3 regions of the Solibacillus sp. R5-41 genome follow, and region 1 is predicted to be linked to each of the others. Evidence: riboswitches for the same ligand, from Rfam matches in the RefSeq annotation. Region 1 holds a riboswitch; each other region holds the start of a gene.
What was found. Region 1 has a riboswitch for S-adenosylmethionine ahead of CSE16_RS17025 (methionine ABC transporter ATP-binding protein). Riboswitches for the same ligand answer to the same signal wherever they lie in the genome.

Region 1 (10,974 bases):
AACAAGAAAAATATTTAGTGAAAAATGCGAAGAAAATTGCTGTTCTTGCAGCGGGCGCAGCAGCACAACGTTTTGGTGCTAAATTAGATCAAGAGCAAGAAGTGTTAGTGAACATCGCAAATATTGCCAACCAATTATATGCAATGGAATCTGCTGTCATCCGTACACAAAAAGCAATCGCGCGTGACGGGGAAGAAAAAGCAGCACAAAAAATACTTTATACGCAAATTTTCTGCCAAGAAGCATTTGCAGAAATCGAAAAAGAAGCAAAAGAAACGCTACTTGCTACAGTTGAAGGGGATACAGGACGTATGATTTTATCTGCACTACGTAAATTAACACGTAATAACCCTTACAATTTAATTTTGAAAAAACGAGAAGCATCAGTGAAAGTAATTGAAGCGGCAAAGTATGTTGTTTAAATGATAAATTCGAATCGGATGTAGGACGCTGCATCCGATTTTTGAATTGTGAAAGTGAATCCGTTACAATAGTGGAAAATAGGTTGCAAAAAGGAGCACTTTCATGACAATTCAATTGATTCATTACCCAAAATGCACAACTTGTAAAAAAGCACAAAAATGGCTCGACGAAAATGGCATTACGTACGAAAATCGACATATCGTTGAACAAACACCTTCTGTGGAGGAGTTACAATTGATTTATAAAGCAAGTGGCTTGCCTTTAAAGAAATTTTTCAATACATCCGGCATAAAGTATCGAGAGCTTGGATTGAAGGATAATCTTGAAACAATGACAGAAGCGGAGCAATTAGCATTACTTGCATCGGATGGCATGTTGATTAAACGACCACTTGTTACAGATGGTAAAAAAATAACATTAGGATTTAAGGAGTCTGACTTCTTAAATACTTGGAAATAAACGGCGTTACATATTGAATTTCCGAACGAAATATGGCAAACTGAACATGAATGTACTACATATTAATTGGAGGGGTTTTCATGAACACACCGAAAGAATTGAAATATACAAAAGAGCACGAATGGGTAAAAATTGAGGATGGTAAAGCAACAATCGGCATTACTCACTTCGCACAATCTGAACTTGGTGACATCGTATTCGTTGAGCTTCCAGAGGTTGGCGACGACATTACGAAAGATCAACCATTCGGTAGCGTAGAATCTGTTAAAACAGTTTCTGAATTATATGCACCATTATCAGGTACAGTTGTATCAGTAAACGAAGAGTTATCTGACAACCCAGAGTTTGTTAATGAATCTCCATACGAGCAAGCATGGATGGTTGTTATCGAATTATCAAATGATGCAGAGTTAGAAGAATTAATGGATGCAGAAGCATACACACAATTAATTGAACAATAATATTCCTTACGCTAAAATCTGTATGTACAGATTTTAGCGTCTTTTTATCTTCATTCAGCAGACGTCCAAACGGAATGACGCCGAGTGGGAATTGATTGTTTGTATAGGAGGTTTTATATTGGAGAAATGCATTATTGTTGAAGGGCGTTCAGATAAAATTCAAATTTCCCCTTTATTGGCTGAACAAGTCGTTATTCTTTGTACGAATGGCACGATAAGTGAAGATGAATTAATTGCATTATTAACACCGTACGAGCAATATGAAATGGTAACGATGTTCGATGTTGATAAAAATGGAGAGAAATTGCGTAAGTTGATGAATCGGACATATTCTGAAGCACAACATTTAATTATTCCAAAGCAATATATTGAAGTGGCAAAGACGCCAGCCCCTATTTTAATCGAACTTCTTAAACGTGCGAAATTTATAGTAAAAGAAGGTTGATCGTAGTATGGAAGTGTGGACGAGAGAACAATGGGTGCAACAGCTGCAAAATGAAGGGCAGCGTGCCTTTTACTTATATACACCAATGTGTGGAACATGTGATGTGGCATCAAAAATATTAACAGTAATTGAGGAATTATTACCGGATTTGTCAATTGGAATGGCAAATATCAACTATTTAGGTGATCTCGCAATGGAGTTACAGGTGGAAAGTGTGCCGTGTTTAATCATTGCTAATAACGGGGAAATGCAGAAAAAAATATATGCATTTCAATCCGTACCTTTTTTGTATGAAATGTTAAAAAGTGATTGACGTTCCTAAGCCGACGTGATAGAGTATCATTTATAATAAAAAACTTAATAGCGTTACTCTTATAAAGAGAGGCGGAGGGAAGTGCCCTATGAAGCCCGGCAACCAGCATTGTATGATGAAAAGGTGCCAAGTCACACAAAGTTTAACTTTGAGAGATGAGAGAACGGTTCAACATAAATGTGAAAACCTTTCTACTTGTCGTCGTAGAAGGGTTTTTTTTCTTTTTGAACAAGTTGAAAATTAGGTAAAACTACTCGCGCGAAAAAATGTGCTATGAAAATAACGAATAAGTTATTTCGAATAAAGGAGTTCAAACGATGATTGACTTACAAAATATATCGAAGGTTTATAAAACGAAAAATGGAGAACTAACAGCCGTAAATCAAGTAAACTTATCGATTAAACAAGGCGAAATCTTCGGCATTATTGGTTATAGTGGTGCAGGTAAAAGTACGATGATTCGACTGTTAAATGGGTTAGAAAAACCAACAGTTGGTTCGGTCGTTGTAAACGGAAATGATATTTCTAAGGCGTCGGGGAAAAAGCTACGAGATGCTCGACAAAAGATCAGTATGATTTTTCAACATTTCAATTTGCTTTGGTCGCGTACAGTGGAAGATAATATCGCCTTTCCGCTTGAAATTGCTGGAGTACCAAAAGAAGATCGAGCAAAACGAGTAGAAGAGCTAATTGAGCTTGTTGGACTAGCAGGTCGAGGAAAAGCGTATCCTTCACAATTATCAGGTGGACAAAAACAGCGTGTCGGAATTGCCCGTGCACTTGCAAACAATCCAGAAGTTTTATTATGTGACGAGGCAACATCTGCATTGGACCCAGAAACGACGGATTCGATTTTAGAGCTGTTACTCGGCATTAATAAAAAAATTGGATTGACAATTGTACTCATTACACACGAAATGCATGTTATTCGAAAAATTTGTGATCGTGTTGCGGTAATGGAAGCAGGTAAAGTAGTAGAGCAAGGCGAGGTGCTACAAGTATTCCAAAATCCTCAAGCACCGATAACGAAAAACTTCATGTCGCAAATATCTGGTGAAACACAGGAAATGCAAACGTCACTCGAGCAAATTTTAGCGAATTATCCATCGGGGAAAATTGTGAAGCTAAGCTTTGTTGGCCAAACAACAGAGCAACCTGTAATATCACAAATCATTAAGCAATTTGATATTGTCGTGAATATTGTACATGGGAAAATTTCCAATACAACAAGTGGTCCGCTCGGCACATTGTTTATCCATATTGAAGGTTCGAGCGAACAAATTAAAGCCGCTTTAGATGTACTAGAGCAACATAAAGTTCAAACGGAGGTGATTGGACATGATTGAGCAATTATTTCCGAATGTAGATTGGGCAAAGATGCTCGATGCAACCTATGAAACAATTTATATGACAACAATAGCAACGGTCGTTACATTCGCACTCGGTTTAATCATCGGGATTGTATTATTTTTAACGAGTGATAATCAGCTATGGGCAAATAAAATCGTCCACTTTTTAACGGGGTCAGTCGTGAATATTTTCCGTTCGATTCCATTCATCGTTTTAATTATTTTACTTATCCCATTCACGAAATTTTTACTTGGTACAATTCGTGGTGCCAATGCTGCTTTACCAGCGCTTATTATTGGTGCTGCCCCGTTCTATGCGCGAATGGTATTGATCGCCTTGCGTGAAATTGATAAAGGGGTTATTGAAGCGGCGCGTTCAATGGGTGCCAAAACTTCGACAATTATATGGAAAGTACTTATTCCAGAAAGTTTGCCAGCACTGATTTCGGGTCTTACAGTAACAGCTGTTGCATTAGTCGGTTACACAGCAATGGCAGGGATTATTGGTGCAGGCGGACTTGGAACTTCAGCATTTTTAGACGGCTTCCAGCGTAATCGTCAAGACGTGACATTTGTGGCAACTGTTTTAATTTTAATCGTCGTATTTATTATTCAGTATATTGGTGATTTTATTACCGCAAAAGTAGATAAACGATAGTTCATGGCTCAAGCCGTAATTATAAAAAACGTTTAAGGTATTTCCTAATTTAATATGATCTCGGACGCAAACTTGAGAAAAGCGCGCGTCTGTAACGTTAAATGACTGAAAATAGGGAATGTTATGTGAAACGATAAAATGAAAAAAGGTAGGTAGGAAAAAATGAAGAAATTATTATCAAGTATCGTATTAGGAGCGTCTGTACTAGCTTTAGCAGCATGTGGATCAGATGAAGAAACATTAATAGTTGGTGCATCAAATACACCGCACGCACTTATTTTAGAACAAGTACAACCAATTTTAAAAGAGCAAGGTATCGAACTTCAAATTGAACCGTATACAGATTATGTTTTACCAAACCAAGACCTTGAATCAGGCGATTTAGATGCAAACTTCTTCCAACACATACCGTACTACGAAAGCCAAATTGCAGATTTCGACTATGACTTTGCAAATGCAGGCGAAATTCATATTGAGCCAATCGGAATTTATTCTAAAAAATACAAAACATTAGAAGAGCTTCCGGAAGGTGCCTTAGTATTACTGTCAAACTCTGTTTCTGACCACGGTCGTATGCTGTCACTACTTGAAGCAAAAGGTTTAATTACACTTGCGGAGGGTGTTGACAAAACAAAGGCTGAAATTAAAGATATTAAAGAAAATCCGAAAAACTTAAAATTTGATTACAATACAGCACCAGAACTTTTAGTGCAAATGTACGAAAATGAAGAGGGGGATGTGGTATTAATCAACTCAAACTTTGCAATTGATAATGGCATTAACCCGCAAAAAGATTCAATCGCAATTGAATCAAGCGAAGAGTCACCATATGTAAATATTGTTGCCGTTAAATCGGGTGACGAAAAATCAAAAGAAATTAAAGCATTAGTAGATGCATTACACTCAAAAGAAATTCAAGACTTCATGTTAGAACAATGGGGCGGTTCAGTAGTACCGGTTGTAAAATAAATGAAATACTTCCCGCAAAAACAGTAGTCAATGCGGGAAGTTTTTTTATTGGAATCCGGATAGGCGGGAATAAAATTGTGAAACGAAATCTAAAAATATTTTTTCGGAAGGGGCAAGTACCCTTGTTGTTGGTGCGATAATCCCGACATTTCGACGAATCAATGGATTGGCGATCGGCACTCTCACCGTCATTCGGGGTGTGGAATCATAGAGTGAACTTTCCGGTAATAAAGATACACCAATGCCCGCAGCTACTAACCCTTTCAATGCATCCATATCTTCACCTTCAGATGTGATTTTTGGAACAAATCCAGCAGATTTACATGCATCCACAGCTACTTTGTGTAAAATATAGCCATCTGGAAACATGACGAAATGATCATGACGCAATTCGATTAAGTTAATGCTGTCCCTTTTAGCGAGTAAATGATTTGCTGGGAGCAGTGCATGAATGTTTTCACTAAAAAGTACTGTCGTATTAATGGCTTCATCTTTTGGAGGCAATGGACCGAGTAAAGCTAAATTCAATTCTCGATTTTTAACGGCCTCAATTAAATATTTATATGACCCCTGGCGCAAATGAAAAGAAACATCTGGATATTCTTTTTTAAATTCGGATATAATGGTCGGCAGTACGTAGCTTGCTAGGCTTGTTGGGAATCCGACTTTAATCGTCCCTTTCGCAGGGTCTAAATATTCCTCGACTTGTTTTGCTGCAAAATCAATGGCCTTTAATGCAGTTATGCTGTGCTCTAAAAAAGTCTTCCCTATTGGTGTTAATTTGACATTACGTCCAACACGCTCGAAAAGTGGGGCACCAAGCTCTTCTTCTAAATTTGCGATTTGTCTGCTAACGGCGGATTGCGCGACGTGTAAATATTCCGCAGCCTCAGAAATATGCTCGCGTTCAGCCACCGCCACGAAATAACGTAATTGCCTTAATTCCAAATTTCCCACCTCATTTATCTTTAAAGTAGATTGATTCTAATGAAAACTATAACTTAATTTCAAAACATTACAATGGAAATCTATTCATGAAACATCGATACTATATTAGTTAAATAAAAAATTCTATCACTTTTTTGGTGAATTTTTATATGATGGATACTTTAGTTCACTTTATATAGCTGTATTTTTATGATTCGACAAGTGAAATTGGTTCTCATTTGAAAGATTCCTATTGAAAATAATAATTCGAATCAAAACACTGCATTAATAGTAGAAACGACTTGGAGAAAAGAATTATTAAAGAATGTACTAGAAAGATTAATTAAAATCATTCTAAACTATTTGCAACCAATCATCTTTTCAGTTAAGATTGGATGTGACAATAAATTAGCATAGGTGTATACCGTGCAAATGAATATTTGGAGGTAATTTAATGGCAACTTTAGAGATTAAAGATCTTCACGTTGAAATCGACGGAAAAGAGATTTTAAAAGGTTTAAACTTAACAATTAACACAAATGAAGTACATGCAATCATGGGTCCGAACGGTACTGGTAAATCTACTTTAGCATCAGCAATCATGGGTCATCCTAAATATGAAGTAACACAAGGTGAAGTACTAATCGATGGTGAAAATGTACTTGAAATGGAAGTAGACGAGCGTGCAAAAGCAGGTCTATTTTTAGCAATGCAATATCCATCTGAAATTCCTGGTGTTACAAACGCTGACTTCTTACGTTCTGCAATCAATGCACGTCGTGAAGAGGGCGATGAAATCTCTCTAATGAAATTCATCCGTGAATTAGATAAAACAATGGACTTTTTAGAAATGCCAGAAGAAATGTCTCAACGTTATTTAAACGAAGGCTTCTCTGGTGGTGAGAAAAAACGTAACGAAATTTTACAAATGATGATGATCAAACCAACTTTCGGTATTTTAGATGAAATCGACTCAGGTTTAGATATCGACGCATTAAAAGTAGTATCAAAAGGAATTAACCAAATGCGCGGTGAAGGTTTCGGTTGCTTAATGATCACTCACTACCAACGCTTATTAAACTACATCACGCCTGACCATGTACACGTAATGATGCAAGGTAAAGTCGTGAAATCAGGTGGCGCTGAGCTTGCACAACGTTTAGAAGCAGAAGGTTATGAGTGGATTAAACAAGAGTTAGGTATTGAAAACACGGACGCTGTTACAGAAGAAGCATAATTAAGGAGGACGAATGAGATGACGGTTGAAACAAAATTAGCGTTATCAGCACAAGAAGTACGCTCGTTCTCTGAAAAGAATAATGAACCAGCAGCATTCGCTGATTTCCGCGTAAGCGCACTGGAAAAAGCTGCAGCGCTTGAATTACCAAAACCAGATAGAACGAATATTAAAAAATGGAATTTCGTAGACTTTCCTGCACATACTGTAGAAAGTGCTGCCTATGCATCACTTGATGAATTACCGGAAGAAGTAAAGGCCGTTATTGATACAGAAGGTCAACAAAACCTTTATATTCAACGCAATAATACACCTGCGTTTATTAAAGTTTCTGAACAACTGACAAACAAAGGTGTTATTTTTACGGATATTCAAACAGCGATTCGTGACCATGCGGATCTAGTAGAAAAATACTTCATGACAACAGCGGTAAAAGTGGATGAGCACAAGTTAACAGCTTACCATGCAGCACTTGTAAACGGTGGTATTTTCGTGTATGTTCCACGCAATGTTGTAATTGAAGAGGCATTACAAGTCGTGTTTGTGAATGACGATGCGAAAGCTTCTTTATTCAATCACGTACTCGTTGTAGCGGAAGAATCTTCGGCTGTTACTTATGTGGAAACATATATTTCTACATTTGAACAAGCAGAAGGGCAAGTAAACGTTGTAACAGAAGTAATCGCGAAAGATAATGCACAAGTGACATTCGGTGCGGTTGATACTTTAGCAACAGGTTTCACTGCTTATATGAACCGTCGTGGACATGCTGCGCGCGATGCAAAAATTGATTGGGCATTAGGTTTAATGAATGATGCAAATACAATTTATGAAAATACAACTTACTTAATCGGTGACAACTCAACATCAGACTTCAAGATGGCAACAGTTGGTCGCGGTGAGCAAAAATTAAACTTTACAACTTTAATTCGTCAGTGGGGTAAAAATACTGACGGTCAAATTTTAAAACACGGTGTTATGAAAGATGCCGCTCAATCTATTTTCAACGGAATTGGACACATTATGCACGGTGGTACAAAAGCAAATGCAGAGCAAGAGTCACGCGTATTAATGCTTTCTGAAAAAGCACGTGGCGATGCCAACCCGATTCTTTTAATTGATGAAGACGATGTAACAGCAGGACACGCAGCATCTGTTGGACGTGTTGACCCGACTCAACTTTACTACTTAATGAGCCGTGGTATTTCTCGAGCAGAAGCAGAGCGTCTTGTAATTCACGGATTCCTTGCGCCAGTTGTTGCTAACCTACCAATCGAAGGTGTAAAAAAACAGCTGACGGAGGTTATCGAAAGGAAAGTTCGATAATGATACCAAAAGAGATTAAAAGTTATTTCCCTATTTTAAATCAAGAAATTAATGGTCATCCTCTTGTGTATTTAGATAGCGCAGCGACATCACAAAAGCCAATTCAAGTTATTGAAGCGTTAACGAATTACTATAACTTAGACAATTCAAACGTTCATCGCGGTGTGCATACACTTGGAAATCGTGCGACGGATTCTTATGAAGGGGCACGTGAAAAGGTTCGTAAGTTTATAAACGCAGCATCCACGCAGGAAATTATTTTTATGCGCGGTACAACAACTGCTTTAAATACAGTAGCTGGTGGCTATGGTCGTCAAAATATTGTTGAAGGTGATGAGATTGTCATTACGTACATGGAACATCACTCAAATATTATCCCATGGCAGCAACTCGCTAAAGAAAAAGGGGCAGTGCTGAAATACATTGAGCTTGAAGCAGATGGCACAATTTCATTAGAAAAAGCACGCGAAGCCATTACAGCAAAAACGAAAATTGTTTCAGTTATGTATGTATCCAACGTATTAGGTTCAATCAATCCTGTTAAAGAAATTGCAAAAATAGCTCATGATAACGGCGCAATCATGGTTGTTGATGGTGCACAAGCAGCACCACATATGAAAATCGATGTACAAGATTTAAACTGTGACTTCTTTGCGTTTTCGGGGCATAAAATGTGTGGACCAACTGGAATTGGTGTACTATATGGGAAAAAGGCGCTACTTGAAAACATGGAACCAGTTGAGTTTGGTGGGGAAATGATCGACTTCGTAGGATTGCAAGAATCTACGTGGAAAGAGTTACCGTGGAAATTTGAAGGTGGTACACCAATCATTGCAGGTGCTATCGGTTTAGGTGCAGCAATTGATTTCTTAGAGGAAATTGGTTTAGATAACATCGCAGCGCATGAGCATCATTTGGCAGGTTATGCGATGAATCAGCTTTCAACAATTGATGGTTTAACTATTTTCGGTCCAACTGATCCGATGAAACGATGCGGCTTAGTTACATTCAATTTAGATGATGTGCATTCACATGATGTCGCAACGGTTCTAGATATGAGTGGAATTGCCGTTCGTGCAGGTCATCACTGTGCACAACCATTAATGAAATGGCTTCAAGTAACTGCAACAGCTCGTGCAAGTTTCTACATGTACAATGACGAAGCAGATATTGATGCATTAGTTGCAGGATTGCGCTCGGCGAAGGAGTATTTTGGCGATGTCTTTTAATAACTTAGATCAACTATACCGTTCTGTAATCATGGATCACTATAAAAATCCTCGTAACAAAGGATCTTTAGATGAAAACAGTGTTACGATTGATATGAACAACCCAACATGTGGTGATCGTATCCATTTGACACTAAAATTGAATGATGGCGTCGTAGAAGATGCGAAGTTTGACGGCGAAGGTTGCTCGATTTCGATGTCTTCTGCATCTATGATGACGCAAATTGTTAAAGGTAAAAAATTAGACGAAGCGATTGAGCTTGCAGGCATTTTCTCGAAAATGATGCTTGGTGAAGACTTCGACGATGAAAAATATGATCTTGGGGATGTTGAAGCGTTACAAGGTGTAGCGAAATTCCCAGCACGTATTAAATGCGCCACATTGGCTTGGAAAGCAATGGAAAAGGGCGTAAACAACGAAAAGAACTAAAATAATAGAAAGAAGGCATAGGTGCATCATTGACCTCGCTTTAAGAACATTTATTTTAGTGCTTCTCATTTTATGAACGGAGGAGAAAACATGGCAAAAAAAATGCCTGATATCGGCGATTACAAATATGGTTTCCATGATAAGGACGTTTCGATTTTCCGTTCTGAACGTGGATTAACAGCAGAAATCGTACGTGAAATCTCAAGTATGAAAGAAGAGCCACAGTGGATGCTAGACTACCGCTTAAAAGCTCTTGAAAAATTTTATGAAATGCCAATGCCTCAGTGGGGTGGCGATCTTGCATCACTAAACTTCGATGAAATTACGTATTATGTAAAGCCATCTGAAGCAACTCAAAAGTCTTGGGATGAAGTACCAGAAGAAATCAAAGCTACTTTTGATAAATTAGGTATTCCTGAAGCAGAACAAAAATATCTTGCAGGTGTATCTGCTCAGTATGAATCTGAAGTAGTATACCATAACATGAAGCAAGATCTTACAGATATGGGTATCATCTTCAAAGATACAGACTCAGCTTTAAAAGAAAATGAAGAGATTTTCAAACAACACTGGGGTACAGTAATCCCTTATACAGATAATAAATTCGCTGCATTAAACTCAGCAGTATGGTCAGGTGGTTCATTCATCTATATGCCAAAAGGTGTTAAATTAGATACGCCGCTGCAAGCTTACTTCCGTATTAACTCTGAAAATATGGGTCAATTCGAGCGTACGCTGATTATCGTAG
Region 2 (10,974 bases), 530 kb from region 1:
TCAATAACATGCGCACCATTTTTCACTTGGGCACGAGCAACTTCTGCTGCTTCCTCAAATTTTCCTTCAATAATTAAATTTTTAAATTTACGTGAGCCGATAACATTCGTACGTTCGCCCATAAATAAAGGACGCATCGATTCATCATATTGTAACGGTTCAATTCCTGAAACAGCATGCGTATGTGTTTTCTCTCCAGGTTTACGAGGTGCAAATCCTGCTACCGCTTCACGAATGGCTGCGATATGAGCAGGTGTCGTACCGCAACAGCCACCAATAATATTGAGCCAACCTTTTTCTGCAAAACCTTGTAGCTTTTTCGATAATGATTCTGGTGTTTCGTGATAGCACCCTTCCTCATCCGGTAAGCCTGCATTCGGATAACAGCTAATATAACCTTGTGAAAGCTCTGCTAATGAACGAATATGATCCGTCATAAATTCTGGACCTGTAGCACAGTTTAAGCCAACGGATAGTGGTTGAATATGTTCAATCGAAATGTAGAAGGCTTCAATCGATTGCCCAGCAAGTGTAGTACCCATTGGCTCGATTGTTCCTGAAATCATCACAGGTAACTCTTTTCCTAATTCATCAAATGCACGACGCACCGCAATTGTGCCCGCCTTTACATTCAGCATATCTTGAGACGTTTCAAGTAATATTAAATCGGATCCTGCTTCAATCAATGCTTTCGCTTGCACATAGAAATTTTCCTCTAGCTCTTCAAATGTTATCCCACCTGTTACAGACAATGTTTTTGTGGTTGGCCCCATCGCCCCTGCAACAAAGCGTGGCCACTCAGGTGTCGAAAACTCACGCGACACCTCTAGTGCAATTTCCACCGCTCGTCTATTAATTTCCACCGCTTTATTTCCCAGGTCATACTCATTTAAAACAAGTGGCGTTGCACCAAATGTATTTGTACAAATGATATCGGAACCAGCTTCTAAATAAGCACGATGAATTTTTCCTAACACATCTGGTCGTGTCAAAATAAGGTTTTCATTACAGCCATCTAATTCCTCACCGCCAAAGTCTTCATAGGTCAAATTTTCATTTTGGAGCATTGTCCCCATTGCACCATCGATAATTAATATTCGTTTTTGTAATTGCTCCTGTATTGGATGATTAAGCATTTGTTTGAGCTCCTTTATATTTAACATCAAACGCTTTCACATAGTCGATTAGTTCTAGCGTCATATCGTAGCGTAAAAATGGTGTAATTAAGTAAATTCCATTAAAATACTGACATGCTGTTTCTAAAAGTTCCTTAGCAATTTTAACGCCCTCTTTTGTTGCCGCTTCTTTGTCCTCACCGCAAGCTTCCATACGCGCAAGTACTTCCTCTGAAAGCTTGATACCTGGCACTTCATGGTGAAGGAATTCCGCACTTCTAAATGAAGTAAGGGGCATAATTCCAATATATATCGGCGTCTCTAAATGCTTTGTCGCCTCATAAATCTCTTTAATTTTTTCTTTCGTATAAACTGGTTGCGAAATGAAATAATCCGCCCCGTGTTCAATTTTCTTCTCTAAGCGAGCAACCGCCCGATCTAATACACGCACATTCGGATTGAAAGCACCTGCAACGGAGAAATTTGCCTGCTTGCGCAATGTTTTTCCTGTGAAAGATGAGCCTTCATTTAATTGTTTAATTAAAGAAATTAACTCCATTGATGACACATCATATACACTCGTTGCACCAGGGAAATCCCCAACTTTTGTTGGGTCACCAGTCACCACTAAAAGATCATGCAGCTCTAATGCATCTAGACCCATTAAATGTGATTGTAAACCAATTAAATTGCGGTCACGACAAGTTAAATGTGGCAATGTGCGAATACCGTGCTGCTTCAAAATAGAAGCCATCGCAATATTACTTATACGCGGAGAAGCAAGGGAATTATCCGCCATCATAATAACATCCGCTCCTGCGTTGTATAATTCTTTCGCACCTTCCACGAAGCCATCAATTTCTAAATGTCGTGGCGTATCTAACTCAACAATGACAGAACGTTCGCGCTTTGCTTTTAAATGTAACGGCTCTTGCTTACGTGGCTCAGGTACACGCACAAATTCTGTACGCCCTTGCTTCACTTTTTTCTCTGTAATGGGCTTAATATGAGCTAAACGACTTTTCACTGCCGCAATATGCTTTGGTGTCGTACCACAGCATCCGCCGATTAAACGAACACCTTGCTCGACTAATTCAACCGCAGCACGCGCAAAATAATCCGCCTCTGACTCATAAACAACGCGCCCATCTTCCACATCTAATAAAGAAGCATTCGGGGAAGCAGACAAAAAGGAATTTTCCGGAAGCTCTACACCTTCAAATGATTGAATCGTATGGAACGGCCCTAAGCGACAATTACTGCCGACGATATCTGCTCCTAAAGCGGCAAGCTCTGTTAAAGCCGCATTTAATGACAGACCATTTTGTAAAACTCCTGGATCTTGCATCGTCACTTGTGCAATAATCGGTAAGTCCGTTAATGTGCGTAATAAATGAACACAGTGGGATAATTCCTCAAAATCATAATACGTCTCTAGTAAAAAGCCATCTGGTTGACCTGCAAGAAGTACTTTTGCCTGTTCCTCAAACGCATCTAAAATTTCTGCTAGTGTCACATCATTTTTTCGAACGCCTCGAATACCCCCGATTGTAGCTAACACATATTGTCCTCCAGGAGTTGCAGCACGCTTAGCAATTTGTAATGCCGCTTCATTAAACTCTTGCACACGGTATTCATAGCCGTAACGAGCAAGCTTAATTGCATTGGCACCATATGTATTCGTCTGGATAATATCCGCTCCGGCAGCAACATATTCACCATGTATTTTTTCAATAATTTCTGGTCGCAAAATATTCATTTCTTCATGACAATAATCTAAACCATAGGAATATAATAATGTACCAATTGCGCCGTCAGCTGTTAATACTTTAGTTTTTAAATCCTCTAATAAACCCATTGTATTCACTCCCATATTTACAGTATTTTCAGTCATTTAATGATATAAAAAAGCCTTCTTTCAAAAATAAAAGAAGGCATTACACATTGTAAGTTTAGGTCCCTCTCATCTTCTGGCATTTGCCTGCTGGATTTAGCACCTGACTATTTGTTGGTTGCTGAAGTTTCATAGGGCCAGTCCCTCAACTTCTCTCGATAAGATACATTATGAATTTTTTAATACTAAATCAATTATACCCCGGCATAATTGCATCCGGATTACGATTTATGCTTGCAAAGGGTGTTAACCTAAGTTCGTAACATCCGATGGAAGTTTCAATTCGTTTTAGCAGAGTTTTCTGATTAAAAGAATTAACAGAATCATAACGTTATATGAAAAAAACGTCAATAGCTGTTAGCATATTCAAGCATAACTTTACACAATTGCATTGATTATTTGCTGTGCGGTCGTCTTTCCATTTTGAATACACGCACCAATACCCACACCAAAATACGAGCATCCCGCAAGTAATACGTTTGGATAACGCGTCTCTAAATCCTCTACAACAACACCAAGAGCATCATTATGTGCTAAATCATAACGCGGCATTTGATCGATCCATTTTGTCACATTCACTATTTTTGGTTGTGCTGCAATGCCAAGACTTAAAAGAATATCCTCTCGTGCAACCGTTGTTAGCTCCTCATCAGACATTGCTGCTAACTCTTCATAGCGCGGATTACTATTTTTATAAAATAAGCGTACGAGTAGATTACCTTTTGTCGACGTGTGCTTCCATTTTCGACTCGTCCAAGTAGATGCATTGCATATTAAATCACTATTATGCGAGACGATAAAACCGGTGCCATCTGCTGGCAATACTTCATCTGGTACATCAAAGCCTACATACATCGTAATCACAGATGCCGTTGAAAATTGCGCTAAACTTTTATCTAATGTCTCATCTGCTAATACTTTACGCACTGTGTCATTTGGAACTGCAAGCACAACAACATCTGCTTCTATTATTTTTCCATTTACCACTACCTCATATTGCGACCCCACTTTTCGAACACTTTCTGTTGTGGCATTTTTCATAAATTCAACGTCTGGCAACATTTCCTCAAGTCGATTGATGATAGCAGACAATCCATTTTCAAATGAAATGAACTTTTTATTTGCTGCCTTCTCAAACTGCTCGCGATTTTCCTCAAATCCTTTAATAATCGAACCATAGTCATTTTTATAATCGACTAAATAAGGGAGTGTCGATGCTAGACTTAATTGATAAAGATCCCCCGAGTAAACGCCCGATAATACAGGAGCTATTTGCTTATGCACAATTTCTTCACCTAGGAAATGTTCTAAAAACTCCCCAATTGAGCTTGCCTTTGTATAATTGGCATTCGGTATTTCAAAATCTTGCAAGACACGTTTTTTCCCTTCTTCAGAAATGAGCGTACTTGCCATTAATGACTCGATACTCATCGGAATCCCAAATGTTGAACCCGCAGGAATTGCATGTAGCTCATTATTCGTATGAATATAGGAAATGCCGGTCTCATTGTAAACGAGTTCCGATTCAAAATCGAGCTCACGTACAAGCTCTATCACACCAGGATGACGCGCAACAATGGAATCCGCGCCTGTTTCCATAATGAAATCTTCTCCATATTCCGAATGAATTTTCCCACCTAAATATGCATTCTTTTCTATTAAAATAAGACGCGCTTCTATCTTTTTTTCGGCCATTTGTCTTTTCAAATAATGCATCGTGCAAAGGCCTGTAATACCGCCACCTACAACTACTACTGTTTTCATAAAAATCGCTCCCATTCCCGTACAAGCTATACTCACTTCAGTATAATCTGTTTTCCTCTAAAATAGGTAAGCAGTGTATTACAAAAATCGCACGAAAAAAACCATTTTGAATTGAATCAAAATGGCATACGTAAAGATACAATTTATTTATCTAATCTGTGTGAAATTGTCGCTAACCTATCTGCTGAATGTGTAACTTCTTCAAATGCTCGACCAAGCTCCAATATGACTAAACCAATTTGCTCTACTTCATTTTGGACTAGGTTATTTTGTACTTCCGTTTCAACCATGGCCTCTACGATAAGTGAGAATTGTTCTTCGGTTCCTCCCATGCTTTCCTCACCTGTATGAACGGCTGTTTGAATTTGACCCAATGATTCGAGCAATTTCATCGTGCGAACATTCGTATTTTTTAATAGTTCACCTACATTTACAGCTGATTCTTTCGTTTGTTCGGATAACTTTCGAACTTCATCTGCTACTACACCAAATCCTTTACCGGCTTCTCCAGCTCGTGCCGCTTCAATTGCAGCATTTAGTGCCAATAAATTCGTTTGGTTCGCAATATTCGTTACATTTCCCATTGTGGATTCCATTTCTTTTGAAATTTCTACAAGCTTATCAATCTCTTCAGAAATGGAACCAACTGAATGATTAATTTCCTTTATGCTATCAATTTGACGTTGTAATTGCGTTTTCCCATTTTGCGCTTGTTCGTTCGCCACATTCGAAATTTCAATCGCTTTTTTCGCATAGGAAGTCATCACGTCAGATTGCATCGTCAACTGTTGGAAACTAGCATTTGTTTGCTCAGAAATCGCGGCTAAGTTCGAAGATGATTCGATAATAGAATGACTAATTTGACGTTTTTCTTCCGCTAACTGCCCTTTCATTCGTTCAATTACTGCTTCATATTCTTCTAAAACGACTTGTTGCTCTAAGTTTAATATTTTCGAAATCGCTTCTATTGTTTTAAAGCGTTGCTCTTCGTTCGCGATGTTTTCCTTCACTAATTGAATAAAAACAATAAATAAACTTTGGAAAGCCCCAATATACCACTTCGTTTTTAAACCAATATGAACATGCACTTGCGCTATTCTTATACGTTTCGAAAAATATTCTTCATCAATAATTCCTTGAAACATCTCGCAAATATGATTTTTCAACGTTAATTTTAAACGTTCTACCGAGCTATGTTCACTAATAATTTTTGTCAAACTGGATTCCATTCCTAAGTTTTGATAAAAAGCACCAACAATTATCTCAATATTTTTATCAATTTGTGGTTTGAAAACTTTCAAATATTTTAAATCTTCCTCAGTTAAATTAAGCATTTGAATCTGTTTGCTCACCTTTAGGTTGCTTAAATACTCTAATTTGACAGCTACATCACTTATCATTACAGTTTGATTAGCATTATTCTTTTTAAAAAACATCAATATGCCCTCACCTAATTTAATATTGTACTTTGTAAAGATATAAATGACGTTTATGATTTGTATTCTGTGCTCTAAAAAAATTTTTGAACATATTCATTTACATTTTTGATACAACAAAATAATTTATTTACACAACTGTACTATCGAGTCACTATTATATTACACAATTAATCAATATTATAAAGAAGCACAGCATTGATTCATATAAACAATAACGACTAATAAATAATGCATGCTGTAGGACCAATCTCATCTATAGCTATTTAGACCTGCACACTTAAGAAGAGGCGACTAAATATAAAGTACTCCAACCATCAATGTACCTAATATTTTATAAATAGGAGTTATTCATTCCCTTTCAAAAATAGAATTACATAAAGTTAAATGTTAAGTTTGTAAATTTCGGAAGTGAAGTATTTACAAACTCGTACCCTTTACATTTTTCTATTAGCTTATTCAAATTAAAATTCCTATCGACTTATATTTATAAGCACTTTTTGCTTACCTATCTAAAAAAAATGCATTTCCCTCATCCATTTAGTCGATGAAAGAAATGCATTGAATCAGTATACCTCTAGTTTTTGCTTGTACAGGATACTAGCCAAAGTTCCACTATTTCAACAGTTGCATAGACATCCGTTGAAATAAGTTAAAGCTTTGATAATTGATTACTTAATATAGAAATTTCACTCTCTAATGAAGGCGACCTTGTTTCAAAATAAAGAATTCTATCTTCACTTCGATTTTCGCCTACTTTACCATCACTTAACATCTCGATTGCATCACAAACAAATAATCTCAATGTACGCAAACCGGATTCGAGCTTTCTAACCTCTTTCCCATAAAGTAATACGGAATTATCCTTTGTTTTCCCTTTTTTCATTTGAAAGATATTTTCATTAATCAATGCATCAATTCCTTCATATCGTTTCGTTTGATGATTATTAATCATTAATATTTCCCGAACATATTTCTTCACATCTTGATGATCTAATCCTACTTGTAAATTCCCTTTTAAATACTCAACAATCTTACAGAGCGTAGTTAAATCTTCTTGTTGCATCCGCGAATATTGACGCATTTTTAGTATAGGATCCTCATTTTGATTAGAAGAGAATTGTGGAATCGAAAATAATAGCATGGCTGATTCCCCCCTTATCCAATTAATTTATATAAATATAATTCCTATTCTTTAATAAGTCTAAACATTCCATTTGTATTTACTTTAGGATTTTTAATTCGTTGTTAATCCTGTTGCGCTGCTTGCCGCCATTTTTCCGCCTCTTGAGGCCTTACACCTTCATATAGCTCAGCTAATTTCAGCATTGATGCACCGTCTCCTAACAAGGCAGCCTGTTTGTAATATCGGATGGCCTGTTCGGAACTTTTTTCCACACCCAATGCATTTTCATAGCAATAGGCAATATTATAAATCGCATCCACATGGAAAATATCCGCAGCACATTGAAACCATTTCATTGCCTGCTCATAGCTTTGATTTCGTGTCAGTTCCCCTTGAAAATATATCATTCCCATACGGTAAAGCCCTTCGCTATCTCCGCCTTTCGCAGCCATCTCATAATACGTAAATGCCTTGTCCTCATCAATTTCCGTCCCAATTCCTTGCTCATACATAATGCCAAGTGTATACATAGCTTCTACTACACCGGCTGTCGCAGCTTTTAAAAACCATGCTAACGCTGCTCCCTCATCGATTTCAATGCCCTCGCCGTTCAAGTACATATCCGCTAAATTATTCATCGCATCTGGATGATGTTGCTTTGCTGCTTGCTCATAATAGTAAAAAGCGCGCTGTTCGCTTACCTCGACACCCAATCCTTCAAAAAAGCTGTTGGCGAGCTCAAAAAAACCACCAGAATCACTGTGATTAATCGCAGCATTTAACCAATAATGCATGCCGTCAAAAAGCTCTACTCTCTTATAAAATAATGCAATTTCCACCATTGCTTCACTATTACCATTAAGAGCTTGCTGAAATTGTTGCTTCAAAATTTCTACTTTCTCTGGCTCTACCTGTTCATTTATTAATTGCTCAAACATCTGCTTTTGATGCCACATAGTATCCTATCTCCGTTCACTTACTCAATCTCTTTTCTATTTTGAAAATACTCTATTAAATATTGCTTAAACTCTGTCGCTGCGGGTGATAAATAGCGATTTTTTGCCCACGAAACGCCTACCGAACGATAGCATGGTGGCTCTACCCTTAAACGTTTTACATTATAATTATCAAGCCCTTTTATGTTAGGGATGAGTGAAATTCCCATTCCAGCACTAACGAAGCCTGCAACCGTATGCATTTCTTCGGCAGCAAATGTTGTCTTCAGCTTAATTCCCTCTTTAAGGAAAAACTCATCAACCAATCGGCGCAATGAATTCCCTTTTTTAATCGCAATAAACGGCTCATCTTTAATATTATCTAATGTAATCATTTCTAAATGCGCTAAAGGATGTGTTTTCGGGACAATAACAAATAGTTCTTCCACAAATAATTCCTCTGTTTCTATTTCAATTACTTTGGATGCAATTTTTTGTGTTAAACATAAATCAATTGCCCCTTCTTCTAAACGCTTCAGCAAACTTAATGACGTTGCCTGCGTTAATGAAAATAGCATATTTGGAAAGTGTTTCGTCGTTGCTGCAATTAGCTCCGGCACAACTTCTGTCCCAAGTGTATGAATAAAACCAAATGACACTTCCCCAGAGCCTGGACGGACAATATCTTCAAATTCTTCTTTTACACGCTCATATTCATCTAATATCACATTTACACTTTGCAAAAAAAGTTCGCCAAAACGATTTAAATAAATCGAACGGCCTTCTCGATTAAATAATGGGACGCCAAGATCCTGTTCAATATTTGAAATAGACTTACTTAACGCCGGTTGGGAAATCGATAGAACCTCTGCTGCACGGGTCATATGTTGCATCGTAGCAACAGTTTTAAAATATCGAAGCTGTTCTATCTCCATAAATTACACCTCACATCATTGATAACTAAAAGGAATCGAAATGATAAAAATAATAAATTGTACTTATATATTTATAGTTCTATAATAGTCGTTAACAACAACATTTCATAACAAATTTACTTTTAAATTTCAATAGTTTTTTAAAAAGAAGAATAAATTAATTAACTTCACGAAGGAGTCTAATAGACTATGAAACTCATCGCGCCGAAACCTTTTTTAACTGAAACAGGGAATCGTGCTGTTCTTTTACTTCACGGGTTTACAGGCAACACAAATGATGTAAAACGTTTAGGAAAATATTTATCAGATCGTAACTACACTGTACACGCACCTTTATACAAAGGGCATGGCGGCGGGCCTGATCAACTCATCCAATCCAATCCAATCGAATGGTGGAACAGTGCAATCGAAGGATATGATGAACTACGCAACCGTGGTTATGAAGAAATCGCAGTTGCAGGTGTATCGCTCGGAGGAATTTTCTCATTAAAACTAGGAGAAGAACGCCCAACAAAAGCAATCGTTACAATGTCTGCACCAGCTTTAGCCAAAACAGCTGATAGCTTACAAAGCCGTATTGTCGATTATGCAATTAATTATAAAAAATTATCTGGCACGTACGATGAAACTATTGATAGTCGTACTAAAATCGCTGAGCTAGTTGAAATGCCTTCATTAATTAATTTACAGAGCCTTATTAATGAAACAAGTAACAATTTAAATGTCATTCAATCACCTGTCCATATTTTACGCGGATTTGAGGATGATGAATACTATTGCGAAAGCGCAGATTTAATTTATTCTTCGGTTAACTCTCGCATCAAATCAGTTAAAACATTCATTAACTCTGGTCATATTTTAACATTAGGTAAAGAACGTGAATTAGTTTATGAAGAAATTTTTCATTTCTTTGAAAGCTTAAAGTGGAAAGAATAACGTGATATCCCCTTGCAAAAATCCTTTTTTTGTAATTAATAAAGCGAGCATCAATGGATTCCCGTCCATTGATTGCTCGCTTTTATTTTTTCTTATTCTTCTGCGTTTAGAAATGCTAAAACTAAAATTTTAGCTAACTGTGCTCTTGTCATACTTCCAGCTGGATCAAATTTATCTGCTGTTTGTCCTTGTACAAGCTGTAAGTCATATAGAAGTGTAATGGCATTTTGCGTTTCTTCATCATATTTTGCAATATCTGAGAATGGCGCTTTTACATCTGGTACATACACTTCGCCTTCAAAACTATTTGAAAGACGTGTTAAAATCAGTGCAAATTGTGCTCGTGTCACATTGTCCTTTGGGTTTAAATAGCCACCATTTTCTTTCACAAGACCTGCTTCATAAGCTGCTGCAATTTCATTTTGAGTTTGCAATGGATAATCTTTAATATCTACAAATGGTGCTGGCTTAGTAGCCGGCAATTCAAAAGCACGTGCAATAACAGATAACACTTGTGCTCTTGTCACTAGGGCATTTGGTTTGAATGTGCCATCTTCAAAGCCATTCATGAAACCGCCCATATAAGCTAAATTAATGTATTCATTACCCCAATGATCTGCGATATCTGTGAAATAGTCACCAGCTTCAGTAGATGGCGTATCAATTAAATCATCATATTCATATTCATATTCATCTTCATAATCACCTAATATAGCGACAATATAATCACTCAACATCATTTCTGCTACTGCTCCATAGCCTGTTGCAGCTAAATGAATATTTTGTGGATTTGGTAAGTATGTTGTGAAATTCCCTGCTATTAACTCCGCAAC
Region 3 (10,974 bases), 1.2 Mb from region 1:
TTCGTTTGTAAATTGTTTTTCTAATTAGCTAGGCGCCTATTATTAGTAAATTTAGAATTGTGCTATATAATAGAGGTATTAAATTATATTAGAGGTGCGTTTCATGATTGATGTCAGGAAAACGGAAGAAATGATATTTGAATGGTTTCATTACTTCCACACTCATCCAGAGGTGAGTTGGCAAGAACATAATACAACAGAGAAATTAGCAACGATTTTAGATGATTTGAACATTCGCTATACCCGATTTGACGATGTGACAGGGTTAATCGCCGAAATTGGTGAAGGCAAGGAAGTTATTGCAGTTCGTGCTGATATAGATGCTTTATGGCAGGAAGTTGATGGTGTCATGCAGGCGAATCATTCGTGTGGACATGATGCAAATATTTCGATGGTACTTGGAGCACTTTTAGAATTAAAAGACAAAAAATTAAAAAAGCGTATCCGTTTTATTTTCCAGCCAGCAGAGGAATCAGGTGGCGGTGCCTTAGCTATGATTGAGCGTGATGTTTTAAAAGATGTATCGCATTTATTTGGTGTTCATTTACGCCCAGTAGAAGAGTTACCACTTGGAAAAGTATCACCAGCAATTTTTCACGGGGCAGCGGCGTTTTTGAGCGGTACAATAACAGGGATCGATGCGCACGGTGCACGCCCACACCAAGGGAATAATGCGATTGATGTTGCCGTAGCTATTCAGCAAATGTTGAAAAATTTATACATCGATCCATTTGAAGTATATTCAGCAAAAATGACGAAAATCGTTGCAGATGGTGGTAGTATTAATATTATCCCAGGTAATGCAAGCTTCTCTATTGATGTGCGAGCTCAGAAAAATGAAGTACTTGAGCAAATTCAAGCATATGTGAATGAGGGCTTAAAGCAAATTTCTCAATTATTTGCGATTGATGTCAATTGGCAGTGGCTGGATGTCACACCAGGTGCTGAAGTTTCTAAAGAAGCTGCTAAAGTAGCAGAAACTTCAATTATTGAAGCATTAGGCATGGAGCATTTAGCGCCAGCTGTTGCAACACCAGGCAGTGATGACTTCCATTTTTATACGATTAAGCAACCACAATTGAAGGCTACGATGATTGGTGTTGGTGCAAACTTAGCACCGGGACTCCATCACCCCCATATGACATTTGATCATTCAGGCCTACTTGATGGCGCCAAGGTGTTAACTGCGACATTAAAAAACGCTGCAACAAGTTAATTAAAAACGTCTTCGCATAATTAGAGCGAGGACGTTTTTCTTCATTTTATTGGACAAAAGCCGCAAGCTAATAAGCCAGGAATATCCTTAGAGAAGCAGCAGCTTTTTCTTACAGGATTATTGATGAGCTGAGAAGGGTTTATACCACTCGTGTAGTTTCGAAATAGTGATTTATCTGAGAAATAGCGCCAAATATTTTTGTCTTCTAGCATTTCTAAATCCTCAAATGCTCGATCAGAAAGAGCCGGATTATCGAGCAGTGTATGAAGGTGCCAAAGCATATAACCAAAAATATTTTCCCATAAAACAAGAGGGGAAATCGATGTTGTTTTACGTAGCTGCGAAATGATGACGGATGCTTTATATAATATGTCCGTCATTACTTTTTCCCGCTCATCATCCTCTACATAACGGTAATCATTTGGATTTATATACATGCCTAATGTATGGATTCCGAATTCGTTTATGATGGCAAAGCGAAGATCTTCAGGTTTCCCATCCCATACTTCATCATAAGACGTCAACATATAAAATTGCATAGCAACAAACATCCCATAGCGACGTCCAAAGTGAGAAATAGCCGCAGCTTCTGTTGCAGCATTTGTCACACCCATCATTAAATTTCTAAAATCCGTTAAATAAAAGTCTTTATGTAGATTCGCCAGCGTAAATAATGGGCGTGTAGGTTCCTCTGTAAAAATACTATATGAATTGAGTTGTCGTACTTGATCATAAGAAAGTGCAGGCATAAATCTCACCTTTTCATTAATAATTATTTGGTGATAGTAAACGGCTCACCATTGGATAACCTTACTATACCATTTTTACTTAATAAATGAGCGGGAAAGCGTCAAGGTGAACGAAATGTATGAGTGACAGGGCAAACGTGAATTTTAGCTATTTTTTATGAATTATTTTTATCGACGGTCGTTAAAGTGACAAAAAAATCAATTGAAATTTTTTTAAAAAATATTGACAAACAAACTGATAATGATTATCATTGTCATGTAGCGTAATCTTATTTGTAATTCAGTACAAATAAGAATGAACTCAGCGCCTTTTCTCCAAAAGTTAGCTAGTTCAAGGTAGCGTTCTAAACCCCCTCATTTGGAACGTGGTTTGGCAAGCATTGTCAAACAAATGATTTTTTTACTTTTTCTATTTTTCTTCTAGTTTTCTTCCCATATGGGAGGCCCTTTTATACCTGTATCCAATTGAGGATACAGGTATTTTTTTACTTGCTTCAGCAGAAGTCCTCCGCTTCTATAAGTGGGGGATGAATGCTAAGTATGCCTTATTTCAGTGGGGATTCAAACTCCGGCTGAATAGGGGAAATCTGGCTAAGATCGCAGCATCGTGCGGCAACGCCTCAGTGACCAACGTCGTGTTGGCCCAAAGCCTCCGCGGATGTCACAGATTTTTAGAGGATTTTTTCGACCAAGCTCGAAAAAAATCTGGACGCAATTACGCCGTGGTGTAATTGATTTTAATTAAGTAATATTTTTCTCTAATTGCAGTTGCTTCTTTCCGACCAGCATTGTGTGATAGCTATGTAGCAGCATTCCACCGATAATAACACCTAGTCCAATTAATGCGAGAGGCGCGGGTAATGGAACACTTAATAAAACCATTTCACCAGCCATAGCAAATAAAACCTCTGTGGATTGCGTTGCTTCTACTGCAGCAAGTTTGCCTTGATCATGTTGTACACGGTCTGTCGCGATGAAAAATAGAATGGTCGCGATAACACCAGAGGATACAGCGACTAATAAAGATTGGAGCACTTGACTTCCTGAAGGTAAACCCACCGTAAATAGCGCATAAATTGCAAGGATAATCCAGGCGGGTAACGAAGCGATTGTCATGCCAAGCACACGTTGAAAGGTATCAATTCGCCCATCGCAAATAGCCATCATTTTTCTGTTGCCTAAAGGGTACGCAAAGGCTGCGATAATCACTGGTAAAATCCCAAGTAATAAAATTTCTGTAGAAACGACTTTAGCTTGCGGAATTTGAATGAGTAAAATGCCAATTAAAATAATACAAGAAATGCCTAATGAAATAATCGGAATTTTAGAGCGAATAGGCTTTCCCGCAATAACCGTTACAAATATGGGTGCTAATAAAACCCCAGCAACAATCGTAAATTGCCACGTCCCCGAAACGAGCCAGCCTGGCCCAAATGCCGCAGCAAATGTAAGTGGGGCATAGAATAGGACAAAACCAACAAAGCTCCAAATAAACCAAGCTCCTGGTTTTACTTTAACCTCATTAGCTAGGACACGAAAGCCATTTTTACCACGTATCGCTACAATGGCAATTAAAAAAGGAAGCATAAAGAAATAGCGTAATGAAGAACTCCATAGCCAACTTCCACCTTCTAATTCCATCGAGTGATTTAAAATAAATGTAACAGCAAAAAATAGAGCTGCAATAATACCGATAAAAATTTCCTTCATAATGCACCTCTCTCTATTTACTTGGGTTTATTTAAAGAATTTTCTGATATTAATAGCGGTAAAAAATGGAGTGAATAGAATCACTCCATGAATAAATCTTAGTTACGTGCTTCGAACAACTGAACAATTTCAATAATCACTTCTGTTGCTTTCTCCATTGTTTCACCTGACACGAATTCATATTTACCGTGCATGTTTTCGCCACCAGCAAAGATGTTCGGAGTTGGTAAGCCCATGAATGAAAGCTGAGAACCATCTGTTCCACCACGGATAGGTTCAACAATTGGTGTAATTTCGAACTTTGTAAATGCCTCTTTTACGATGTCAACAATCTCCATAACAGGTTCAATTTTTTCACCCATATTGTAATATTGATCTTCCATCGCAACGGTAATTGCATCTTCACCATAAGCGGCTTGTATCTTTTTGCCAATTTCAGCCATATATGCTTTTTTCTCTTCAAATTTAGCACGGTCATGGTCACGGATAATATAAGACATTGTCGTTTCCTCAATGCCGCCATTAAATTGCATTAAATGAATAAAGCCTTCGTAGCCGTCTGTTTTTTCTGGAACGGCATCTTTTGGCATTTCATTTTGGAAGGCTATCGCCAAAGCAATCGAATTAACCATTTTGTCCTTCGCCGAACCAGGGTGGATGTTCGTACCGCGTGTCGTTACTTTTACACCAGCAGCATTGAAGCTTTGGTATTGTAATTCACCTAGTGGACCGCCATCCATCGTATACGCGTAATCCGCACCGAATTTTTCCACGTCAAATTTATGTGGGCCGCGTCCGATTTCTTCATCCGGTGTAAAAGCCACGCGAATTTTACCATGCTTAATGTCAGAATTTTTCACTAAGTAGGCCATAGCTGTCATGATTTCTGCGATACCGGCTTTATCATCTGCACCGAGTAAAGTTGTGCCATCTGTTGTAATTAATGTTTGACCAACATAGTTTTTTAAATTTGGGAAGTAATCGGGTGCCATAACTAAACCATTTTTTAATGTAATTGTTTCACCATCGTAATTGTCAATGCGCTGTGGATTAACATTTGTACCAGTATAATCCGTTGTAGTATCAACATGTGCTAAAAAGCCGATTGTTGGTACTTTTTTTTCTGTATTTGATTCAAGTGTAGCGAAAAGGTAGCCATTTTCATCTAATGTAATGTCAGTTAAGCCGATGTCTGCAAGCTCGTCTTTTAAAATGTGTAATAAGTCAAATTGTTTTTGTGTAGATGGCGTTGTTGTTGAGTTGAAATCCGATTGTGTATCAATTTTTACGTAGCGAACTAAACGTTCAATTACTTGTTCTTTCATGCTCATGAAAAAGCCTCCTTAGTAAAATCAATTATGCCTTGGCGTAATTGCGTCAAGATATATCATTCAGTCGGCGTTTTGATGTGGACTAAATGATGAAATACTGCTTTTATTGTACCACTTTATTTCGAATATTGAAGTATTGAGTAATGCTAAGCATGAAGAAAAATTGTGCACCATAATACGTAATCATAATGAGCTGATGTGAGTAGGAAACTTCAAACATAAAGCGATCAATTGCCAAAATAGAATCAGATATAATGAATAATATAGCGCCAGTTATCGCAAACGTGCTACCTGTACGGAATGAGGTCCAGCCCATTATTAAAATAACAAACATATAAGCCACAACGGCAATCGCTAAAATGGTTTCACCTCGATTAAAAATAGCACCTGCGATCCACACAACCATAAATAGTCCGTACACACCAAGTAAAATTTTTACGATAATAGGTGTTTTTGCTATATTTGTCGTTCGAAACGCGAAAATATAAAAAATATGCCCTGTTAAAAAGAAGCATAGTCCGACGATGAACCATTGCAACGTATAATCTCCAATCGCGCAAATGATGAGGCCAATTGAAATAAGCCAGTGATACGGAATTTTGGCCGGGAGCTTCGTCGTGAATGCCAGCGTAATAAGTAATAACATGGGTATTAACTTAAAGACCATTATTAAAGATGAATCGATGGAGTTAATGAAAAACACATAAAAAATGCCGAACCCTAAAAATAATGAAATGAGTACTTTTCGCGCCATAAATATTCCTCCTAAAACATATTTTTATTGTAATTATGAATCTTTCAAGCTAGTTATTCGTAAATAGTACAAAGAAAGGATGGTCACCATGGAACAACTTTTATTAATTGCCTTAATCGGTTCGTTGATCATGACATTATTAATCATACCAATTTCTCGGCATGTGAAAAACGGTAAATTTTTATCGAAGAAGCTAATCATAACATCTACGTTCGCTTTTGTAGTTAGTTTTATTTCGGTTTTTGTAACGGTTTATGTATCTAAAATTGATTTGAATTGGACAGTATTTTTATATGTGCTGCCTGTAGCCGCGTTAGTTGGCGCGATTTTATCAGGAGGGCGTGAGCAAAAACTAAAATCAGCTATTGTACTAGTGGGGATATTAGGGGTCGCTTATTTGATAAGTGCACCATTACTAAATGCTGAACAAAAATTCAAGTCCTCACAAATGGAGGAAAAGGTAGAAATCGAGCCATTCGATGAAACGAAAAAGCCGGCGAGTGTACCGCCACAGTTTGTAAAAAATAAAATGAAAAAAGCATTCGGACAGGTACCAAATACAAGCTATTATGAATTAGGTCGTTTGCAAATTCAAAAAATAAACGGTGAGTATGTGTACATTGCACCAGTTGAGTTTTCGGACTTTTTCAAATGGTTTAATGGAAAAACAACACCGGGTTATTTCACGATGAGCGCGACAGATTCAAGTGATAATCCGAAATTTATTAAATCGGAAATGAGCTATATTCCATCCGCTTATTTAAATCAAAATTTAGAGCGTCACATACGTTTACAATATCCTACACTCATTTTTTACGGGCAACCGCAATTGGAAATTGATGAGAATGGGAAGCCGTTTTACATTCGTTCATACGGTGAATTTATATCTGCGCGTAATGGCTTTGATGTGAAAGGGATTGTTATAGTTGATGCAAAAACGGGACATACAGAAAAGCTTGCGCTAAAAGATGTACCAGACTATATTGATGGGGCAATTTCTCCAGAAACAGTGAGCTTGCAAAATAGCTATTATGGGAACTATGTGCACGGTTATTGGAACAGTGTTGTTGGAAAGAAAGATGTGAAATTACCGAGTGATGAAGGTACGGAAGCGAATGTAAGCCCGATTTTCATGGAAGATGGGGAAATGTATTACTTCACAGATTTCACAAGCCCAAAAGAGGGTGTTGATTCTATGCTTGGTTATTCGTTGACAAATGCTCGTACGGGCGCGGCAACGTATTATACAGGTGATTTAGATGCATCATACATGGATTCTCAAGGAGCACTGCAAATTATTGAAAAGAAATTCATCGAGAAGAAATGGGAAGGCAAAATGCCAATTCTTTATAACTTCTACGGCGAGGCGAGCTGGTTAACTGCTGTACTTGATGCAAATGGTTTCCTACAAAACTATTTCATCGTTTCCGCAGCGAATCCTGAAATTTCAGCCTTTGCCTCCACACCAAATGAGGCGTTAAAGCTATATAAAACAGCATTAAGTCGTGGTGGTAGTACAGTAGGTGGCACTTCTAATGCAGAGGAAGCAACAGTAACAGGTGAAGTTGTTCGTGTATATAAAGAGCGTGTGGGTGATTTTACACTCGTATCATTCTTACTGAAATCGGGTGAAAACTTTATCGTAAGTTCAGAAATCGTACCGCTTGCGATTTATTTACAAGAGGGTGATCGCATCGTTATGACATATGCGAAAACAGGCGAGCAGTTCCAACCTGTAAAAAATGTAATTATTGAAGGATTATAAAGCATGTAAAAAGGGCAGGGATGTTGTTGAAAACGTCTCTGCCTTTTACAATTCATTTTTACTAGTAATTTTGAATATAGTGAAGCATTTTTTGTTTTCGGTGTTCAATTTTTTCTTCTGTGTATAGCGTTACATTCAAGAATTTTTCCCATTGCACGTTTAAAAGTTCTCGCTCGGTTGAAAAATGATCAGAAGGTTCATTATTGAAAATATAATCTAAATGGAAAATTTGCATAAGCACCACTTCAGGATTTTCGAAGTTGCAAACAAATTTAAGTTGCCAAATTGATGTATGTGCAATATATTGGTCGATGAACGCGGTTGCAGCTTCATATTTTGAGTGCTCTATTTGATCTGTAATTTGTTGATGAATTTTATTTAATTCAATATTTATGTCTGAAATTAACAAAGGGTATTTTCGAGCAGATTTCAAATGTTGGCGTTCTAATGATTTCGCAATAAATGGAGTCGACATTTATGTTACCTCCTAACAACTTCAGTCTCTTCATAATAGCAAAATATGAAACAAAAAACCTAAGTCATAATGAGTAATATGAAATGCTAAAAAAATAATTCTAAAAATCCGTATGGATGTAAAGTACCGATTCAATTAGTAAAGAAGGCATGTTCTTAGCTCAAAAAAACATCATTTTAGCGGAGCGCTAAAATGATGGGTAGGTCATGCGGTTATTTCCACGTAAAGCCTTTTGTTGCAAGGAAATCTTTTATAAATGGACGTTTTTGGTCGACTAAAAAATCCGCCATTTGCTTCGTCCAAGTTGCCATCTTTTGATTGGAAGAGCGGCTTGCGTAATACGTTTCCATCATCGCATCATAGTCAGCTAATAATGTTTCATATTGATCTACGTCATAGCTGTTTTCATGCAACACAGCCGATACTGGTAGACGAGGCTTTGTTTCATTACGTTTTGTCGGTGTACCAATTGTCATCGCAAATAATGGGAACACATAATCAGGTAAATTAAATAGTTCACTAATTTCAGCTGGATTTGTGCGTGCCCCGCCAATATAGCAAATCCCATAGCCCATCGCTTCAGCAGCAATAACAAAGTTTTGTGCAAATAATGAAACGTCCGCAACGCCAACAAGAACGTTTTCAGCAGAATCTGTCACAATGTCAACGCCGTGCATTTGACCTGCAACTTGTAGACGTTTGAAATCCACGCAAAATAAGAAAGAAGCACCCGCAGTTTTGAATTGGAAATCATTTTTTGATAACTCACCTAGTTTTGCTTTTTTCTCCTCATCCGTTACCCAAATAACGCTATATGCTTGGACAAAATGTGAGCTTGCAGCCATTTGCGCCGTTTCGATTAAATCAATAATGGTTTCTTTTGAAATTTGCTCACCTGAATATTTTCGAACAGATGAGTGACTTCGTAAAATTTCTCTTGTTTGCATGTAAATTTCTCCCCTTATGAAAAAATCAATGTAAAGGAACGTTCCTTTAAGTTTATTCTAGTCGATTTATATTCAGATGACTATTGATAATGCTGAAATGAGACTCAACAGCTTTGTTAAATAGAATATTATGAAAATCAGAAAATTTTAAATTAACTGTTGACGAACTGATATTAACTGTTTTATACTGTGAAACAACGATGGAACATAAATCACATACTCTTATCAAGAGTGGCGGAGGGAATAGGCCCTGAGATGCCCGGCAACCAGTGAGTGACGAACTGACTAAGGTGCTACTTCCTACAAGATGCAATTTGCATTTTGAAAGATAAGAGGAGGCAAACTTGCTCATTTGCAAACCCTCTTCTTAGCTGAAGAGGGTTTTTTTCATTCAAAAAACTCCTCCTCTATAACACCGATTTCACCATCGAAAACTATTTTGGAGGTTATTATTGATGACAAATTTACGACCAGAAACACTATTATTACACGGAGGTCAAAAGCCAGATCCTGTAACGGGTGCGATTGCAGTACCAATTTATCGTTCAACGGCTTATGCATTTAAAGATACTGCTCATGCGCAGCGACTATTTGCATTAGAAGAGGCGGGCAATATTTATTCACGTATTATGAACCCAACGGTTGGTGCATTTGAAGAGCGTGTTGCGTTATTAGAAGGGGGAGCAGCCGCAGTAGCACTTTCATCTGGTGCAGCAGCTATCGCATTTTCTATTTTAAACTTAGCAAGTGCTGGGGACGAAATCGTGGCAGCAGGTTCACTTTACGGTGGTACGTATAATTTATTTGCAACAACATTACCACGCTACGGCATTACAGTGAAATTTGTGGATGAAACGAACCCAGAAAATTTCCGGAACGCAATTACAGATAAAACAAAGGCTGTTTATGCAGAAATTATTGGTAACCCAAGTTTAAAGGTGTTAGATATTGAAGCAGTTGCTACAATCGCACATGAAAACGGACTACCATTATTAATCGATAGCACATTCGCTTCGCCATATGGTGGGAACCCAATTGAATTTGGCGCGGATGTTGTCATTCACTCGGCTACGAAATGGATAGGTGGTCACGGAACGACAATTGGTGGCATTGTCGTGGACGCAGGGAATTTTGATTGGACACAAGGGCGTCATCTTGGGTTTACAGAGCCAGATACGTCTTATCACGGACTTCGTTATGGAATTGACACTGCAGGGGCTGCATTTGCCACAAAGCTACGTGTTCAACTTTTACGTGATTTCGGTCCTACATTATCAGCAGACGCAGCATTTAACTTTTTACAAGGCCTAGAAACGCTTCATCTGCGTATCGTGCGCCATAATGAAAATACGTTAAAAGTAGCGGAATATTTACGCAACCACCCATTTGTGGAATATGTAAACTATAACGGCTTTGAAGATTTCCCTTCACATGAGCTAGCGAAAAAATATTTGAAAAACGGGTTTGGCTCAATTTTAACATTTGGCATTAAAGGTGGACGTGAAGCAGGGCGCCAAGTCATTGATAACGTGGAATTATTCTCACACGTAGCCAATGTAGGAGACGCGCGCTCATTAATTATCCACCCAGCATCTACGACACACCAACAATTATCAGCTGAAGAATTAAAAGTAGCTGGTGTATCTGAGGAGCTCATTCGCTTATCGATCGGTTTGGAGGCCATAGAAGATATTATTGCAGATTTAGAACAAGCTTTAGCGAAAGTAGCCGCTAATTTAGAAATCGAAACACAAGTTTAATATAATAGAAGAAACTTGCTTGCCTTTCATCATTTCGTTAGGGAGCAGCTTTCCAAAATTAAAACCAAGTATTTTTATAAGGTTTATTGACAAAGATAAAACCTAGTAATAAAATAGGGATTATAAACTGAGTAATGTAAATAATGTTGCAGCATCGTTTACATTACTTGAAGATAGCGCACTTGCAAATGGTTAACCCCCCTTTGAGCAAGTGCTCTATCTTAATCAATTAGAAGGATTTGTTTGACATGGGAAACGTATACAGTG

Region 2: another riboswitch for S-adenosylmethionine. It lies ahead of CSE16_RS19480 (bifunctional homocysteine S-methyltransferase/methylenetetrahydrofolate reductase); the one in region 1 lies ahead of CSE16_RS17025 (methionine ABC transporter ATP-binding protein).
Region 3: another riboswitch for S-adenosylmethionine. It lies ahead of CSE16_RS01625 (O-acetylhomoserine aminocarboxypropyltransferase/cysteine synthase family protein); the one in region 1 lies ahead of CSE16_RS17025 (methionine ABC transporter ATP-binding protein).

What each region holds. Positions count from the first base shown of each region.
Region 1 covers NZ_CP024123.1:3,416,029-3,427,002, reverse strand. The annotation lists gene CSE16_RS17050 (acyl-CoA dehydrogenase family protein) at 1-422, shown strand, start outside; gene CSE16_RS17045 (arsenate reductase family protein) at 526-882, shown strand; gene gcvH (glycine cleavage system protein GcvH) at 963-1,343, shown strand; gene CSE16_RS17035 (toprim domain-containing protein) at 1,462-1,788, shown strand; gene CSE16_RS17030 (thioredoxin family protein) at 1,796-2,101, shown strand; SAM riboswitch class I at 2,158-2,263, shown strand; gene CSE16_RS17025 (methionine ABC transporter ATP-binding protein) at 2,419-3,447, shown strand; gene CSE16_RS17020 (methionine ABC transporter permease) at 3,440-4,108, shown strand; gene CSE16_RS17015 (MetQ/NlpA family ABC transporter substrate-binding protein) at 4,271-5,077, shown strand; gene CSE16_RS17010 (glutamate biosynthesis transcriptional regulator GltC) at 5,123-6,025, opposite strand; gene sufC (Fe-S cluster assembly ATPase SufC) at 6,459-7,241, shown strand; gene sufD (Fe-S cluster assembly protein SufD) at 7,260-8,567, shown strand; gene CSE16_RS16995 (cysteine desulfurase) at 8,567-9,796, shown strand; gene sufU (Fe-S cluster assembly sulfur transfer protein SufU) at 9,786-10,226, shown strand; gene sufB (Fe-S cluster assembly protein SufB) at 10,317-10,974, shown strand, end outside.
Region 2 covers NZ_CP024123.1:3,943,799-3,954,772, forward strand. The annotation lists gene metH (methionine synthase) at 1-1,136, opposite strand, end outside; gene CSE16_RS19480 (bifunctional homocysteine S-methyltransferase/methylenetetrahydrofolate reductase) at 1,129-2,973, opposite strand; SAM riboswitch class I at 3,076-3,174, opposite strand; gene hemG (protoporphyrinogen oxidase) at 3,388-4,773, opposite strand; gene CSE16_RS19490 (globin-coupled sensor protein) at 4,917-6,209, opposite strand; gene CSE16_RS19495 (chemotaxis protein) at 6,862-7,353, opposite strand; gene CSE16_RS19500 (tetratricopeptide repeat protein) at 7,458-8,291, opposite strand; gene CSE16_RS19505 (LysR family transcriptional regulator) at 8,312-9,205, opposite strand; gene CSE16_RS19510 (alpha/beta hydrolase) at 9,395-10,141, shown strand; gene CSE16_RS19515 (S-layer homology domain-containing protein) at 10,234-10,974, opposite strand, start outside.
Region 3 covers NZ_CP024123.1:323,543-334,516, forward strand. The annotation lists gene CSE16_RS01585 (amidohydrolase) at 104-1,216, shown strand; gene CSE16_RS01590 (Fe-S oxidoreductase) at 1,258-1,965, opposite strand; gene CSE16_RS01595 (DMT family transporter) at 2,707-3,675, opposite strand; gene pepT (peptidase T) at 3,774-5,000, opposite strand; gene CSE16_RS01605 (lysoplasmalogenase) at 5,110-5,760, opposite strand; gene CSE16_RS01610 (ABC-2 transporter permease) at 5,849-7,525, shown strand; gene CSE16_RS01615 (hypothetical protein) at 7,587-8,000, opposite strand; gene nfsA (oxygen-insensitive NADPH nitroreductase) at 8,213-8,947, opposite strand; SAM riboswitch class I at 9,167-9,282, shown strand; gene CSE16_RS01625 (O-acetylhomoserine aminocarboxypropyltransferase/cysteine synthase family protein) at 9,403-10,707, shown strand; gene CSE16_RS01630 (hypothetical protein) at 10,956-10,974, shown strand, end outside.